Regions from separate parts of the Arthrobacter sp. 01T428 genome, predicted to be linked through region 1. Evidence: predicted binding sites of a transcription regulator. Region 1 holds the regulator's gene; the other holds the start of a gene.
What was found. The regulator HspR, encoded in region 1, represses chaperone genes until heat shock. The targets are predictions, from matches to a motif close to AAGTTGAGTCNNNNNGACTCAACTT.
Positions count from the first base shown of each region.

Region 2: a site for HspR is predicted at 1,855-1,879, ahead of clpB (ATP-dependent chaperone ClpB). Genes of this name have one in related genera too.

Region 1 is NZ_JBFTPW010000026.1:24,773-31,781, forward strand. It holds gene AC1DJB_RS20785 (bifunctional salicylyl-CoA 5-hydroxylase/oxidoreductase) at 1-1,964, shown strand, start outside; gene AC1DJB_RS20790 (CG0192-related protein) at 1,975-2,610, shown strand; gene AC1DJB_RS20795 (heat shock protein transcriptional repressor HspR) at 2,615-3,037, opposite strand; gene AC1DJB_RS20800 (DnaJ C-terminal domain-containing protein) at 3,067-4,029, opposite strand; gene AC1DJB_RS20805 (nucleotide exchange factor GrpE) at 4,383-5,042, opposite strand; gene dnaK (molecular chaperone DnaK) at 5,045-6,907, opposite strand.
Region 2 is NZ_JBFTPW010000018.1:24,400-31,408, reverse strand. It holds gene clpB (ATP-dependent chaperone ClpB) at 1-1,818, opposite strand, end outside; gene AC1DJB_RS17655 (YciI family protein) at 2,047-2,385, shown strand; gene AC1DJB_RS17650 (SRPBCC family protein) at 2,492-2,959, shown strand; gene AC1DJB_RS17645 (DUF4031 domain-containing protein) at 2,976-3,845, shown strand; gene AC1DJB_RS17640 (2-phosphosulfolactate phosphatase) at 3,842-4,621, shown strand; gene AC1DJB_RS17635 (PadR family transcriptional regulator) at 4,722-5,051, shown strand; gene AC1DJB_RS17630 (DUF1048 domain-containing protein) at 5,054-5,434, shown strand; gene AC1DJB_RS17625 (ABC transporter ATP-binding protein) at 5,431-6,231, shown strand; gene AC1DJB_RS17620 (ABC transporter permease) at 6,228-6,989, shown strand.

The sequences.
Region 1 (7,009 bases):
TCCGCGCCAAATATGCGGACTCCTTCTCTCCAAGCCTGGACCCGCGGCCCAACAAGTTCATGTGGCTGGGCACAGACCAGGTATTCGAGGCATTCAAGTTCTTCGTCAAGGAAACCGAATGGGGAGTCATGCAGATCCATGGCTACCCGTACTCCGACGAAGGATCCACGTTCATTGTCGAAATGCACGAGGACGTGTGGCGGGCTGCCGGCTTCGACGAGACCGCAGCCGATGTCTTCCCGCCAGGCGTGTCCGACGAGAAGGCGATCAGCAAGATCCGTTCCATCTTCGCCGAGGAACTCGATGGCTACGAGGTCCTGTCCAACAACTCCAAGTGGATCAACTTCACCACCGTCCGCAATCAAAACTGGCGCCACGGCAACGTTGTGCTCCTCGGCGATGCCGCGCACACCGCACACTTCTCCATCGGCTCGGGCACGAAGCTCGCCATGGAGGACTCTCTGGCACTCGCCGCTTGCCTGCACGAGCACCCGGATGTGGAATCTGCACTCTCTGCCTATGAAACCGAGCGGCGTCCGGTTGTCGCCTCCACCCAGCGTGCAGCCCAGGCTTCGCTGGAATGGTTCGAGCGGATCGCCCAATACAAGGAGCAGGACCCGACGCAGTTCGCTTTCAACCTGCTCACGCGGAGCCGCCGCATCACCCAGGAGAACCTGCGCTTGCGCGACCCGGAATTCGCCGACGCCGTAGACCGCAACTTCGCCCAATCCCAAGGACTGGCGGAGACCGCCCCGGCCATGTTCCAACCGTTCCGGATCGGCGGACTCGAGCTCAAGAACCGCATCGTCGTGTCCCCCATGGACATGTACTCCGCAGTGGATGGCGTCCCCGGCGACTTCCACAAAGTCCACCTCGGCTCCAAGGCACTCGGCGGTGCCGGACTGGTCATGACCGAAATGGTGTGTGTTTCCGAGAGCGGGCGGATCACCCCCGGCTGCACCGGCCTGTACACGGACGGCCAGCGCGAGAGCTGGAAGGAAATCGTGGACTTCGTCCACGCTCGCTCGACAGCCAAGATCGGGGCCCAAATCGGACACTCCGGACGCAAGGGCTCCACCCGGCTGATGTGGGAAGGCATCGACGAACCGCTCGAATCCGGCAACTGGCAGGCCGTTGGCCCGTCGGCCCTGCCGTACGGTCCCGGCAACCAGACGCCCGTGGAACTCGACCTTGCAGGCATGAAAGCCATCAAAGCCCAGTTCGTGGAAGCTGCCCGTCGGGCCGATGAAGCAGGCTTCGACCTCCTCGAGCTCCACGCCGCGCACGGCTACCTGCTCTCCTCCTTCCTTTCGCCGGTGTCCAATCTCCGGAAGGACGAATACGGCGGTAGCGTGCAGAACCGGCTGCGGTTCCCCTTGGAAGTGTTCGACGCCGTCCGCGCGGCTTGGCCTGCCAGCAAGCCTGTGACGGTACGCATCTCCGCGACGGACTGGATCGAAGGCGGCAACACCTCGGACGACTCGCTCGACATCGCGCGGGCATTCGTGGCCCACGGCGCCGCGGGGATCGACGTCTCCACCGGCCAGGTCGCCAAGGAAGAACAACCGGCTTTCGGCCGCAGCTACCAGACTCCTTTCGCCGACCGCATCCGGCAGGAAGTTGCCGCGCCGGCGGGAGCAGCCGTCATCGCCGTCGGGGCCATCTCCAGCTACGACGACGTCAACTCCATCCTCCTTGCAGGACGGGCAGACCTCGTGGCGCTTGGCCGGACGCACCTGTTCGACCCCCAGTGGACACTCCACGCCGCAGCCGAGCAGGAATACCAGGGCCCCGGAGCGCAGTGGGTGCCTCAGTTCCGGGCGGGCCGGCGGAAACCGCCGAGCTCCCGCACGGATGCGGTGCGCCCCCGCCTGTCCCTCTTGAAAGAGCCGGAATCCGACGCCGGCAACACGCACCTACGCTGGACCCCGCAGTCTGTCTCCGCCCCCGCGCTGGCCAACTAGGCTGGACCGCATGGCTATTATCCATCGAGCAACCCTGAGTCCTAGCAAACTTGAGCTCATCGAAAAGTACTTGCCCGTCCAGCCGTGGTTCACCAAGGACGGCTCCGCGCCGCCCGAGCTGCTCGGTGCGTACCGCTTCGATGATCCGGACGGCGAAGTCGGCCTCGAAACCCACTTGGTCTCCCACGGCGGCAAGGTCTATCAGGTTCCCCTGAGCTACCGGGGTTCGGAATTGCCCGGTGCGGAGCACTCGCTGCTCGGCACCATGGAACACTCCGTGTTGGGCACGAGGTGGGTCTACGACGCCTGCACCGATCCCGTCTACGTCGCTGCCCTGGCCACCGCCATCCTCACTGGGCAGCGGGAAGCCGAACAGTTCGTGGACATGGACGGCGTGCTGGAGCCAAGGGCGAGTTCCGTCGAGGTCAAGGGCAGTGGAACCCCCGGCAGCGAAGTCCCCGCTCTGAGTCCCGCAGCGCCGATCACCGAAGGCGGCGTTACCAGCATCGACGCTGGTGAACTCACCGTCCAGGTGAACCGCGTCCTGGATCTGGGGATCCAGGGTTCGGAAGATTCGGCTGCCCTTCGGGGCACGTGGGCCGGGCAGGAGGCACCGGTGCTGCTGGCGTCCCTCTCGCGGCCCTAGAGGACTACTCCCCCGGTCGCGGTCTCCACACCACAACTGCCTGGGACCGCGCCCGGGGGCGCTGCCCGCGGGCCAGGCTGACGACGTCGCCGGCTGCTCCCGCCGCGAAAACGCGGGCCTCCATGGGGCTCCGCCGCCGCTGCAGTTCCTCGCTCAACTCGGCCACGCGGAATTGCAGCGCGGCCACCTGGTTTTCGAGCTCGAGAATGCGCTTGATGCCCTCAAGGGACACACCCTCGTGGGAGAGCCGCTGGACCTCGCGCAAGCGGTCGATGTCGCGCTGGGAGTAACGCCGGGACTTGCCCGGCGCACGGCTCGGCGACACGATGCCGAGCCGGTCGTACTGCCGCAGGGTCTGCGGGTGCATGTCAGCCAGTTCGGCCGCGACGGAGATGACGAAGATCGGCTGGTTGATGTCGATGCCCATGCCGACGTCCCCTCCCATGTCTTCTGCCGCTACAAGCGGGCCTTGGCGGCCAGGTCGTGGCGAGGATCGGCGTCGGCCGTGGCCGCGGCGAACGCCTTGACAGCTTCCTCGGCCTGTTTGTTGAGGTTCTGCGGGACGGAGACGTCGATCGTCACCAGCAGGTCTCCGGTGCCCTTCGAGGTCTTGACGCCTCGGCCTTTGACCCGGAGCGTCCGCCCGGAAGGCGTGCCGGCCGGGACGCGGACGGTGACAGTGTCGCCGTCGAGCGTCGGCACGTGGATGTTGGAACCCAAGGCCGCCTCGGCGAAGGTGACCGGCACATGGATCCGGATGTTGTCGCCGTCGCGATTGAAGAAATCGTGGGGCTTGACGTTCACCGTGATGATGAGGTCCCCGTTTCCGGCTGCGCCTGGGTTGCCCTTGCCACGCTGGCGGACCTTCTGGCCGTCCCTGATGCCCGCGGGAATCTTCACGTCGATGACGTTGCCGTTGCTTTCGCGGAGGCTCACCGTGGTGCCATGAATGGAGCCTGCAAAGGAAATCGAGGTGGACGCCGTGCGGTCGCTGCCCTTTTGCGGGGCCCGCTGGAAACCGGTCTGTCCACCGCCGAAGCCACCGCCGAAGAGGTCAGCGAACTCGGGCGGGATGCCCCCGGCACCGGCAGGCTGGCGTCCGCCGCCGAAAAGGCCGTCGAACAAGTCCTCGAAGCCGCCATTGGCCGGGCCGCCGCGAGCTGCGCCCGGCGCGAAGCGTGCCCCGCCCATGGCGCGAATGGCATCGTACTGCTGGCGCTCCTCGGCATCCGAGAGCACCGAATAGGCCTCCGAGATGTCCTTGAACTTCTTCTCCGCAGCAGCATCCCCGGAATTGGTATCCGGATGGTACTTCCGCGCAAGCTTGCGGTACGCCTTCTTGATGTCAGCGTCAGAGGCGTCCTTGGCGACACCAAGGATGGCGTAAAAATCCTTCTCAACCCAGTCCTGGCTGGCCAAGGGCGTTTCCTTTCGATTTTGGTTCAGTTTGCGCTCCGCTGGATAGGGGCCGTGCCCGCTCCGCGGTGCCCGCCACGCCGCGGCCCCCTATCCAGCTGCGCTGCGCTTATCCCACCTTAGGTGAGACGACCGCCTGAGCGGAGCGAGGCAAGGGGCCCGGGAGTGGCATCTAAGGATCTGGCCGAGGGCCCCGACACGAGCTTGCGAGTGTTGGGAAGGCCAATATCCGCTGCCGAAGCCGGATGGCCAAGGATCGCAGATCCTGGGCCACCCGGCGAAGGGGCGGGGCCCCTTGTCTCGTTTCGCGGTGCTGCCCCCTCATCCGCGAAGGCGCGGTGAGGCGGTAACTCCGTCTAGGCCGGCACAGCCACGATCACTTGGGCCGCGCGCAGCACTCGGCCGCCGGAGCGGTAGCCGGAGCGCAGCACTTGGCTGACGGTGTCAACTTCGATGTCCTCGCCCGGCTGCTGGATGAGTGCTTCGTGGATCGTGGGGTCGAATTCGACTCCGGTTTCCGCGATGCGCTCCAGGCCGTACGTCTTCAGCGCGTTCTCCAGCTTGGCGGCGATCGCGGCGAACGGGCCGTCCACGAGGTCGCCGTGCTGGCGGGCGGCGTCGACGTCGTCGAGCACCGGCAGCAGGGCGTTCAGGACGCCGATGACGGCCATTTCCCCTGCGACGGCGCGGTCGCGTTCGACGCGCTTGCGGTAGTTGACGTACTCGGCCTGCAGGCGCAAGAGGTCGTTGCGGAGTTCCGCGGCCTCTGCTTCCGCAGCGGCGCCGGGGGCTACCGACTCTTCAGCCGGAACCTCCATGCCGTTGAGGATTTCCTCAGCCTGGGACAGGGCGTCGCCCTCGGCAGCGGCGTTGGATTCAGCTGCCGATCCTTGGGTGTGGCGGGCGGCCCCGGTCTCCGGGTCAACCTTGCGGTTGTCCCGAATGACCGGCTTGTGCTGCTCGTTGCCCTCGTTGTTGGAAGGTGAGTGCTCTGCGTCGTTGCCGTGGTGAGGCATGCTTACTTCTTTTCGTCTTCGTCGATGATCTCGGCGTCGACGATGTCCTCGTCTGCCTTGGCGCCGGCGTGGGCGCCTTCAGCACCTGCGGCGCTGCTTGCGCCATCCGGGGAACCGGCCTGCGAGTAGATCGCTTCGCCCAGCTTCGACTGCGAGTGCTGCAGCTTCTCGAAAGCAGTCTTCACTGCTGCGTCGTCGGTGCCTTCGAGGGCCTTCTTGAGGGCGTCGACGTCGGCCTTGACCTCGGTCTTGACCTCTTCCGGCAGCTTCTCGTCGTTTTCGGCGATGAGCTTGTCTACGGAGTAGGCGAGCTGCTCGGCAGTGTTGCGGGTGTCGGTAGCTTCGCGGCGGGCCTTGTCCTCGGCTGCGTGTTCCTCGGCTTCACGGACCATGCGGTCGATGTCTTCCTTGGAGAGCGCGGTGCCGCCGGTGATGGTCATCGACTGCTCCTTGCCGGTGCCCTTGTCCTTGGCGGAGACGTGGACGATGCCGTTGGCGTCGATGTCGAAGGTGACCTCGACCTGGGGGACGCCGCGCGGTGCCGGAGCGATGCCGGTCAGTTCGAACGTGCCCAGCGGCTTGTTGTCGCGGGTGAATTCACGCTCGCCCTGGAAGACCTGGATGGCCACGGACGGCTGGTTGTCGTCAGCGGTGGTGAAGGTCTCGGAACGCTTGGTGGGGATGGCCGTGTTGCGCTCGATCAGGTGCGTCATGACGCCGCCCTTGGTTTCGATACCGAGGGAGAGCGGGGTGACGTCGATCAGGAGGACGTCCTTGCGCTCGCCCTTCAGCACACCGGCCTGGAGGGCTGCGCCAACGGCAACAACTTCGTCCGGGTTGACGCCCTTGTTGGGCTCCTTGCCACCGGCGAGTTCCTTGACGAGGTCGTAGACGGCAGGCATACGGGTGGAACCGCCCACGAGCACGATGTGGTCGATTTCGGAGAGCTTGATGCCGGTCTCGGCGATGACGTCGTGGAACGGCTTCTTGGTGCGCTCGAGCAGGTCCTTGGTGAGGTCCTGGAACTTGGCGCGGGTCAGCTGCTCGTCCAGGTGGACCGGGCCGTCGGGGGTGACGGACAGGTACTGGAGGGACACGTTGGTGCTGGTGGAGGAAGAGAGTTCCTTCTTGGCCTGCTCCGAAGCCTCGCGCAGACGCTGGAGGGCGATCTTGTCCTTGGAAAGGTCGATGCCCTTGATCTTGAGCTGGTTCAGCAGGTAGTCAACAACGCGCTGGTCCCAGTCGTCGCCGCCGAGGCGGTTGTCACCGGCCGTGGCGCGGACCTGGATGGTGGAGAAGCCGTCTTCGTCCTTGCCGACTTCCAGCAGGGAGACGTCGAACGTTCCGCCGCCGAGGTCGAAGACCAGGATGAGTTCGTCTTCCTTGCCCTTGTCCAGGCCGTAGGCAAGTGCAGCGGCGGTGGGCTCGTTGACAATGCGGAGGACGTTCATGCCGGCGATTTCGCCGGCTTCCTTGGTGGCCTGGCGCTCGGCGTCGTTGAAGTAGGCCGGGACGGTGATGACAGCGTCGGTGACCTTTTCGCCGAGGTAGCTCTCGGCGTCGTTCTTCAGCTTCATGAGGATACGCGCGGAGATTTCCTGCGGCGTGTACTTCTTGTCGTCAATGGCGACGGACCAATCGGTGCCCATGTGGCGCTTCACGGAAGCGATGGTGCGGTCGATGTTGTTGACGGCCTGGCGCTTGGCGATTTCGCCAACCAGGACTTCGCCGGACTTGGAGAATGCAACGACCGACGGCGTGGTGCGGCCACCTTCGGCGTTGGCGATGACGGTGGGCTCGCCACCTTCGAGAACAGAGACGACGGAGTTAGTGGTTCCGAGGTCGATACCTACAGCGCGTGACATATGTTGCTTCCTTTCAATGAAACCGGGTTGAGCGTTCTGCACTCAACTGTACTCAGGCCTCATTCAATGTCAATCCAAAGTTGAGTCGAGTACGCTCAACCC
Region 2 (7,009 bases), on a different contig from region 1:
GGGGCGGTTGGGGTCGCTGATGCCCGCGCGGGCGCGGCGGACGGCGTCGGAGACGGCGGCCACGGCCTTGGACTGGCCGATCAGCCGCTTTCCGATCTCCTCTTCCATGTGCAGCAGCTTCTGGGATTCCCCCTGGAGCATGCGGCCGGCGGGGATGCCCGTCCAGGCCGAAATAACCTCCGCGATATCGTCCGCCGTGACTTCGTCCGCGACCATCAGGGCGGGCTTCGCTTCACCGCGCGCTTCCCGGGCGGATTCTTCCTCGGCTGCTGCGCTGAGCTCGCGCTCCAACGCGGGCAGTTCGCCGTAGAGAATGCGCGAGGCAGCTTCAAGGTCGCCCTCGCGCTGGTACTTTTCGGCGGCGGACCGCAATTCGTCGATCTTTGCCTTGAGGTCGCCCACGCGGTTGAGCCCGGCCTTCTCGGCTTCCCAGCGGGCGTTCAGCGCACCCAAGGCTTCCTTCTTGTCCGCTTTGTCCGCGCGGAGCGCGGCGAGGCGTTCGATGGAGGCCGCATCCGTCTCGCGCTCAAGTGCCAATTCCTCCATGGTGAGACGGTCCACGGCACGGCGGAGCTGGTCGATTTCCTCGGGAGCCGAGTCGATTTCCATGCGTAGCCGGGACGCCGCCTCATCCACGAGGTCGATGGCCTTGTCCGGCAATTGACGGCCCGAGATGTAGCGGTTGGAGAGCGTGGCGGCGGCTACCAGGGCGGAGTCCGCGATGGCTACCTTGTGGTGGGCCTCGTAGCGTTCCTTGAGGCCGCGGAGGATGCCGATGGTGTCCTCCACGCTTGGTTCGCCTACGTAGACCTGCTGGAAGCGGCGTTCCAAGGCAGGGTCCTTCTCAACGTTCTCGCGGTACTCGTCCAGGGTGGTGGCGCCGATGAGCCGCAGCTCGCCGCGGGCCAGCATGGGCTTGAGCATGTTCCCTGCGTCCATGGCGCTTTCACCGGTGGCACCGGCGCCCACCACAGTGTGGATTTCGTCGATGAACGTAACGATCTGCCCGTTGGAGTTCTTGATCTCCTCCAGCACGGCCTTCAGCCGTTCCTCGAATTCGCCGCGGTACTTCGCGCCGGCCACCATGGATGCGAGGTCCAGCACGATGAGGGTCTTGCCCCGCAGGCTTTCCGGGACGTCACCTGCCACCATGCGCTGGGCAAGGCCTTCGACGACGGCGGTCTTGCCGACGCCGGGTTCGCCGATCAGCACGGGGTTGTTCTTGGTGCGGCGGCTCAGGACCTGGACCACTCGGCGAATTTCGCTGTCCCGCCCGATCACGGGATCCAGCTTGCCGGAGCGCGCGACGGCGGTGAGGTCCGTGCCGTATTTCTCAAGCGCCTGGAAGGTGTTTTCCGGGTCTTGCGAGGTGACTTTCCGGTCACCGCGGACACCCGGCAAGGCGGCGAGGAGCGCTTCGTGGGAGGCGCCGGCGTCGCGCAATAGCTTCCCCACGGCGTCGCTACCGGCAGAGAGCCCCAAGAGGAGGTGCTCAGTGGACACGAAGGAATCGCCGAGTTTCTCGGCCTCGTTCTGGGCGGCCTGGATGGCCTGCATCGAAGGGCGGGAAAGCTGCGCTTGCTGCACTGAACTGCCCGACGACGACGGCAGGGCCTTGATGGCCGAACTCGCCTGGACGCTCACGGCATCCGGGTCCGCTCCAGTGGCGCGCAAGAGCGCCACCGCGACGCCCTCGCGTTGATCCATGAGGGCTTTGAGCAAGTGGGCTGGCTCCACCTGCGGATTTCCGGCGGTGGAGGCGTTCATGGCCGCCGCGGAAAGAGCCTCCTGGCTCTTGGTGGTGAATTTGACGTCCATGGAAGAGCTCCTCTCGGGAAAGATGACTAATTCTCAAAGTTGAGTCTACTATGCTCAACTTTGGCGAAGCGTCCCTCCTGCTCCATGTTTGCCGACGGCGAAACTGCTGTCCATAGCCTTCCCCGCTTACGGTGAAAAGTCCCTCGCTGTTTGCGTTCCCTGGCCCTAGGATCAGGTGTGACCGGGTGGAACACCCCCCCCGGGCGCGCATGAGAAAAAGGACACGCAATGAAGAAGTTCGTAGTTCTCTACAATGCACCACAATCGGCGGAATCGATGATGGCTGGCAGCTCCCCTGAGGCAGCAGCCGAAGGCATGAAGCTGTGGATGGACTGGGCCGCGAAGGCTGGCGCTGGGCTTGCCGATCTTGGCACACCCCTCGGTGGCGGCAAAGTGGTTGGGAACTCTGGAGTATCCGATGCAGAGACCGGCGTGGGCGGTTACAGCGTCCTCCAAGCCGAAGACATGGACGGAGCGCTGAAGCTCCTCGAAGGCCACCCGCATTTCCTCATGGCCCCCGAAGCCTCGATCACCGTCTACGAAGCGCTCGACGTCCCGGGCATGTAAGGGAGCACCCGCCGTCGAAATCGTGGATCCGGGCCGCGCGCTGCGTGCCGGAACGCAGCACTCGGCCCGCGCCCACGATCCCGGCAAAGCGCCGTACGATATGCACATGGCACCCTTCACAGTCACTCGCAATGCGCTGATCCCCGCCGCACCCGCCGACGTCTTCCCCTTCGTCAACAACTTCCACGAGTGGACCAAGTGGTCTCCGTGGGAAGCCGTGGACCCCAAGCTGAACCGGAGCTATTCCGGCAACGAATCCGGCGTCGGAGCAAAGTATGCCTGGAGCGGCAACAACAAGGCCGGCACCGGAACCATGGAAATCGTCGGCTCGGAGGAGCCCGGCAGGATCGACATCCGCCTCGAGTTCACCAAGCCGATGAAGGCAGTCAATCCTACGGGTTTCACGTTCGTACCCGAAGGGGACGGCACCCGCGTCACCTGGACCATGACCGGCGAGAACAAAGGCCTCGGCAAAATCTTCGCTTTGTTCATGAACATGGACAAGATGGTGGGCGGCGACTTCGAAAAGGGTTTGACCGCTCTCTCTGCGGTAGCCACCCGGAAAAACTCCTAGTTCTCTGGCGCGGGCCATGGCCGTCTACGTTGATCCGCCGCTGTGGCCCGCGCACGGGACCGTGTTTTCCCACCTCGTCTCGGACACCTCGCTCGAGGAGTTGCATGCCTTCGCCGAAGCCACGGGGATTCCCGGGCGCGCCTTCGACGGCGACCACTACGACGTCCCGGAACGCCGCTACCAGGACCTCCTGTCCGCAGGCGCCATCCCCGTGGAGGCGCGCATTCTTGTGCGGAAACTGATCGCGAGCGGCTTGCGGATCCCCGCCCGCCAACGCAGCAAGGCGCTCACCGTACCCTTGCTGGAGCGCTGGAATTCGGCTCTTCCAGGACATGAGGAGCTGGGTTTTGAGCTCCTCGAACGCTGGGGCGAGGACCATCGGAAATACCACAGCCGCACGCATTTGCTGGCGGTCCTGGAAGCCTTGGATCTCCTCACCGAACCCTCTCTGCCTGCGCGCTCAGTGACGTTGGCCGCATGGTTCCATGACGCCGTCTACGAGGGAATCGCAGGGCAGGACGAAGAGCAATCGGCCCGGCTGGCCGAGGACCGCCTGGCTCTTGCGGGACTCCCGGAACCGACGATCCACGAAGTTGCCCGGCTGGTCAGGCTGACCTCCACCCACAGCCCCGAACCGGGAGACCGACTCGGCGCCCTCTTGTGCGACGCCGATCTCTCCATCCTCGGCGCGGAACCAACGGCTTACGCCCGCTACCTTGCTGCTGTCCGCGAGGACTACGCCCACGTCAGCGATGCCGACTTCGCTGCCGGCCGGGCCGCCGTCGTCCGCCATCTGCTCGCCTTGGATCCACTCTTCCACAGCGAACGCGCGCGGAGCCTGTGGCTGGATGCCGCCCGCCGCAACCTGGACGCCGAACTGTCATGAGCGCGCCAGGGACGGTGCACCGGCAGCTTCCGTTCACCGTGAGGTTTGAATGGGGGCTCGACGGCGCCCGTGCGGTTGCGTCCGGAACGGACCTCGCCGTCGTGGTTGACGTCCTCACCTTCACCACATGCGTCAGCGTCGCCGTCGACCGCGGTGCCATCGTGTTCCCCTACGCGTGGAAGGACGCCGGGGCCGAGGATTTCGCCGCCCACCACGATGCCCAGCTGGCTGGTCCGCGGGGTGGAGGCGGACTGAGCCTCTCGCCGTCGAGCCTGCGGGACGCGCGGTCGTTGAGCCGCGTCGTGCTGCCATCGCCCAACGGCTCTTCGATCGCATATGAGCTCGCCCAGGAAGTCCCGCTCATCGCGGCCGTGTCACTGCGGAACGCAGCCGCCACCGCCGAGTGGGTGGCCGCCGAACTCCCTCCGGATTTAGTGGTGGCGGTGATCGCGGCCGGTGAACTGTGGCCAGGCGGCTCCCTCCGGCCCGCCCTGGAGGATCAGATCGGGGCCGGCGCCTTCATTGCCGGACTCGCTGCCGCCGGGCGGGGCGGCTTCACGCCGGAAGACGGCAGGGAAGGTTTCTCGCCGGAGGCTGATGCGGCGATGGCTGTTTTCAACGCCGTCGAGCCGCGGCTCCATCACGCGTTGCGGGATTGCTCCAGCGGCCGGGAGTTGATCGGCGCAGGGCACGCGGACGACGTCGAGATTGCCGCCGAACTTGACGCCGGGACCGCCGTGGCCCTCTTGAGGGACGGCGCGTTCCAGCAGCCCTGAGTGCACTTCGGTGCGGTTTCCGAAGGGGCTTGCGCTTCCACTACTTAGCGGTACTATGTACCAGTAGCTAGTAACACTGAGTAGTGGAAGGAGGTGTCCGATGGGCAGGCAAATGACGGAGATGCTCAAAGGGACCCTCGAGGGCATCGTTCTCGCCCTCCTGACCGGGAATCCCGCGTACGGGTACGAAATCACGACGCTGCTCCGAGGCCAGGGCTTCACCGAGATCGCCGAGGGCACCGTGTATGCGCTGCTCGTCAGGATCGAGCAAAAAGGCCTTGTCGACGTCGAGAAACGGCCGTCCGAGAAGGGCCCGCCGCGCAAGGTCTATTCGCTCAACGAGCAGGGCGAAAAGGAACTGGACGAATTCTGGAACACATGGAGTTTCCTGTCCGAGCGACTGGAACAGCTCCGAAAGGGAGGAAAGTGAACATGGCCGCAGGGTGGATCGAGCAGCTTACGGGATCGCTCGAACAGAAGAAGCAATACCGGCAAAACAAGGCACGCGTGGAGCAGCTTCCCGCGGAATATCGCGCGGCGGCGACCGCGCTGGAACGGTACCTGATGTACTTCGGTGCCATCACCAAGGGCGATGTGCTGCTGCGGATGCTCGGGGACCTCACCGATCTCTTCGAACAGAGCGCCGCAGACGGGACGCCGATCCGCGACATCGTTGGTGACGACCCCGTGGAGTTCGCCGAAACGTTCATGCGCAACTACACGGTCGGTCAGTGGATCAACAAGGAGCGCGAACGCCTGGTCAAGGCGATCGACGCCGCTGCCGGAGACGATGGGAAGGAGCGGGAATCATGAGCAATGCATCCACCACCCGCGAACCCGCGATCCGCGTGCAGGGCATGGAAAAGTCCTACAAAGAGCTGCACGTGCTGCGCGGCGTGGACTTCGACGTGGCACCGGGCACCATCTTCGCCCTTCTCGGCTCCAACGGAGCAGGAAAGACCACGATGGTGAAAATCCTGTCCACGCTGCTGAGTCCGGACGCCGGCACGGCTACCGTCAACGGATTCGACGTCGTGGCCCACCCGCTGCGGGTCCGGGAATCCATCAGCCTCACCGGACAATTCGCAGCGGTCGATGAAATCCTCTCGGGCAGGGAAAACCTGGTGCTGGTTGCCAAGTTGCGGCACCTGAAGGACCCCGGGCAAGCGGCGGACGATCTCCTGGCGCGCTTCAACTTGTCCGAGGCAGCGTCCCGAAAGGTGTCCGCGTATTCCGGAGGCATGCGCCGTCGCCTTGACATCGCCATGAGCCTGATCGGGCAGCCCGAGGTGATCTTCCTCGATGAGCCGACCACCGGGCTCGACCCCGAAGCACGCATCGAGGTGTGGCAGGTAATCCAGGAGCTCGCGAAACGGGGCACCACCGTCCTGCTCACCACGCAATATCTCGACGAGGCAGAACAACTCGCGGACAGCATCGCCATCCTCCATCAAGGGCGCATCATCGCGAACGGGACTCTCGCCGAGCTCAAGCAACTACTCCCACCGGCGAAGGTCGAGTACGTCGAAAAACAGCCCAGCCTGGAGGACATCTTCCTCGCACTGGTGGGGAACGAGGGCAAGGTCGCGTCAAGTAAGGAGCAGTCATGAGCACACATTTCTTCGGAGACACGGCGGTCTTGCTGGGCCGCTCCATGCGTCACATCTTCCGCAGCGCGGACACCATCATCACCACCGCGATCACGCCGATCGCCCTCATGCTGCTTTTCGTCTACGTGTTCGGCGGCGCCATCAGGACAGGCACGGAGAACTACGTCAATTACCTGCTGCCGGGAATCATGCTGATCGCGATCGCCTCGGGCATCGCGTACACCGCTGTTCGCTTGTTCACCGACATGAAGAGCGGCATTTTCGAGCGGTTCCACTCCATGCCGATCGCACGATCATCGGTCCTGTGGGCACATGTGCTGACCTCCATGGTGGCGAACGGGCTCTCGCTCGTGATCATCATGCTGGTGGCCCTCCTGATGGGATTCCGCACCTCCGCAAGCCTGCTGGCATGGCTCGCGATCGTTGGAATCCTGGCGCTGTTCACCCTGGCACTCACCTGGCTCGCGATCATTGCAGGCCTGACAGCGAAGTCAGTGGACGGTGCCGGCGGGTTCTCCTACCCGCTCATCTTCCTGCCGTTCATCAGTTCGGCCTTCGTCCCGACGGCCACCATGCCGGGTCCCGTGCGCGCCTTCGCCGAGAACCAACCGGTCACTTCGATCGTCAACACGATCCAGGATCTGTTTGAACAACGGCCGATCGGAAACGACATATGGGTCGCCCTCGCATGGTGCCTCGGCATCCTGATTATCGCGTACTTCTTCGCCACGGCCGCCTACCGGCGCAGGATCAGCTAAGGGTCGTTCTAGCCGAAGGC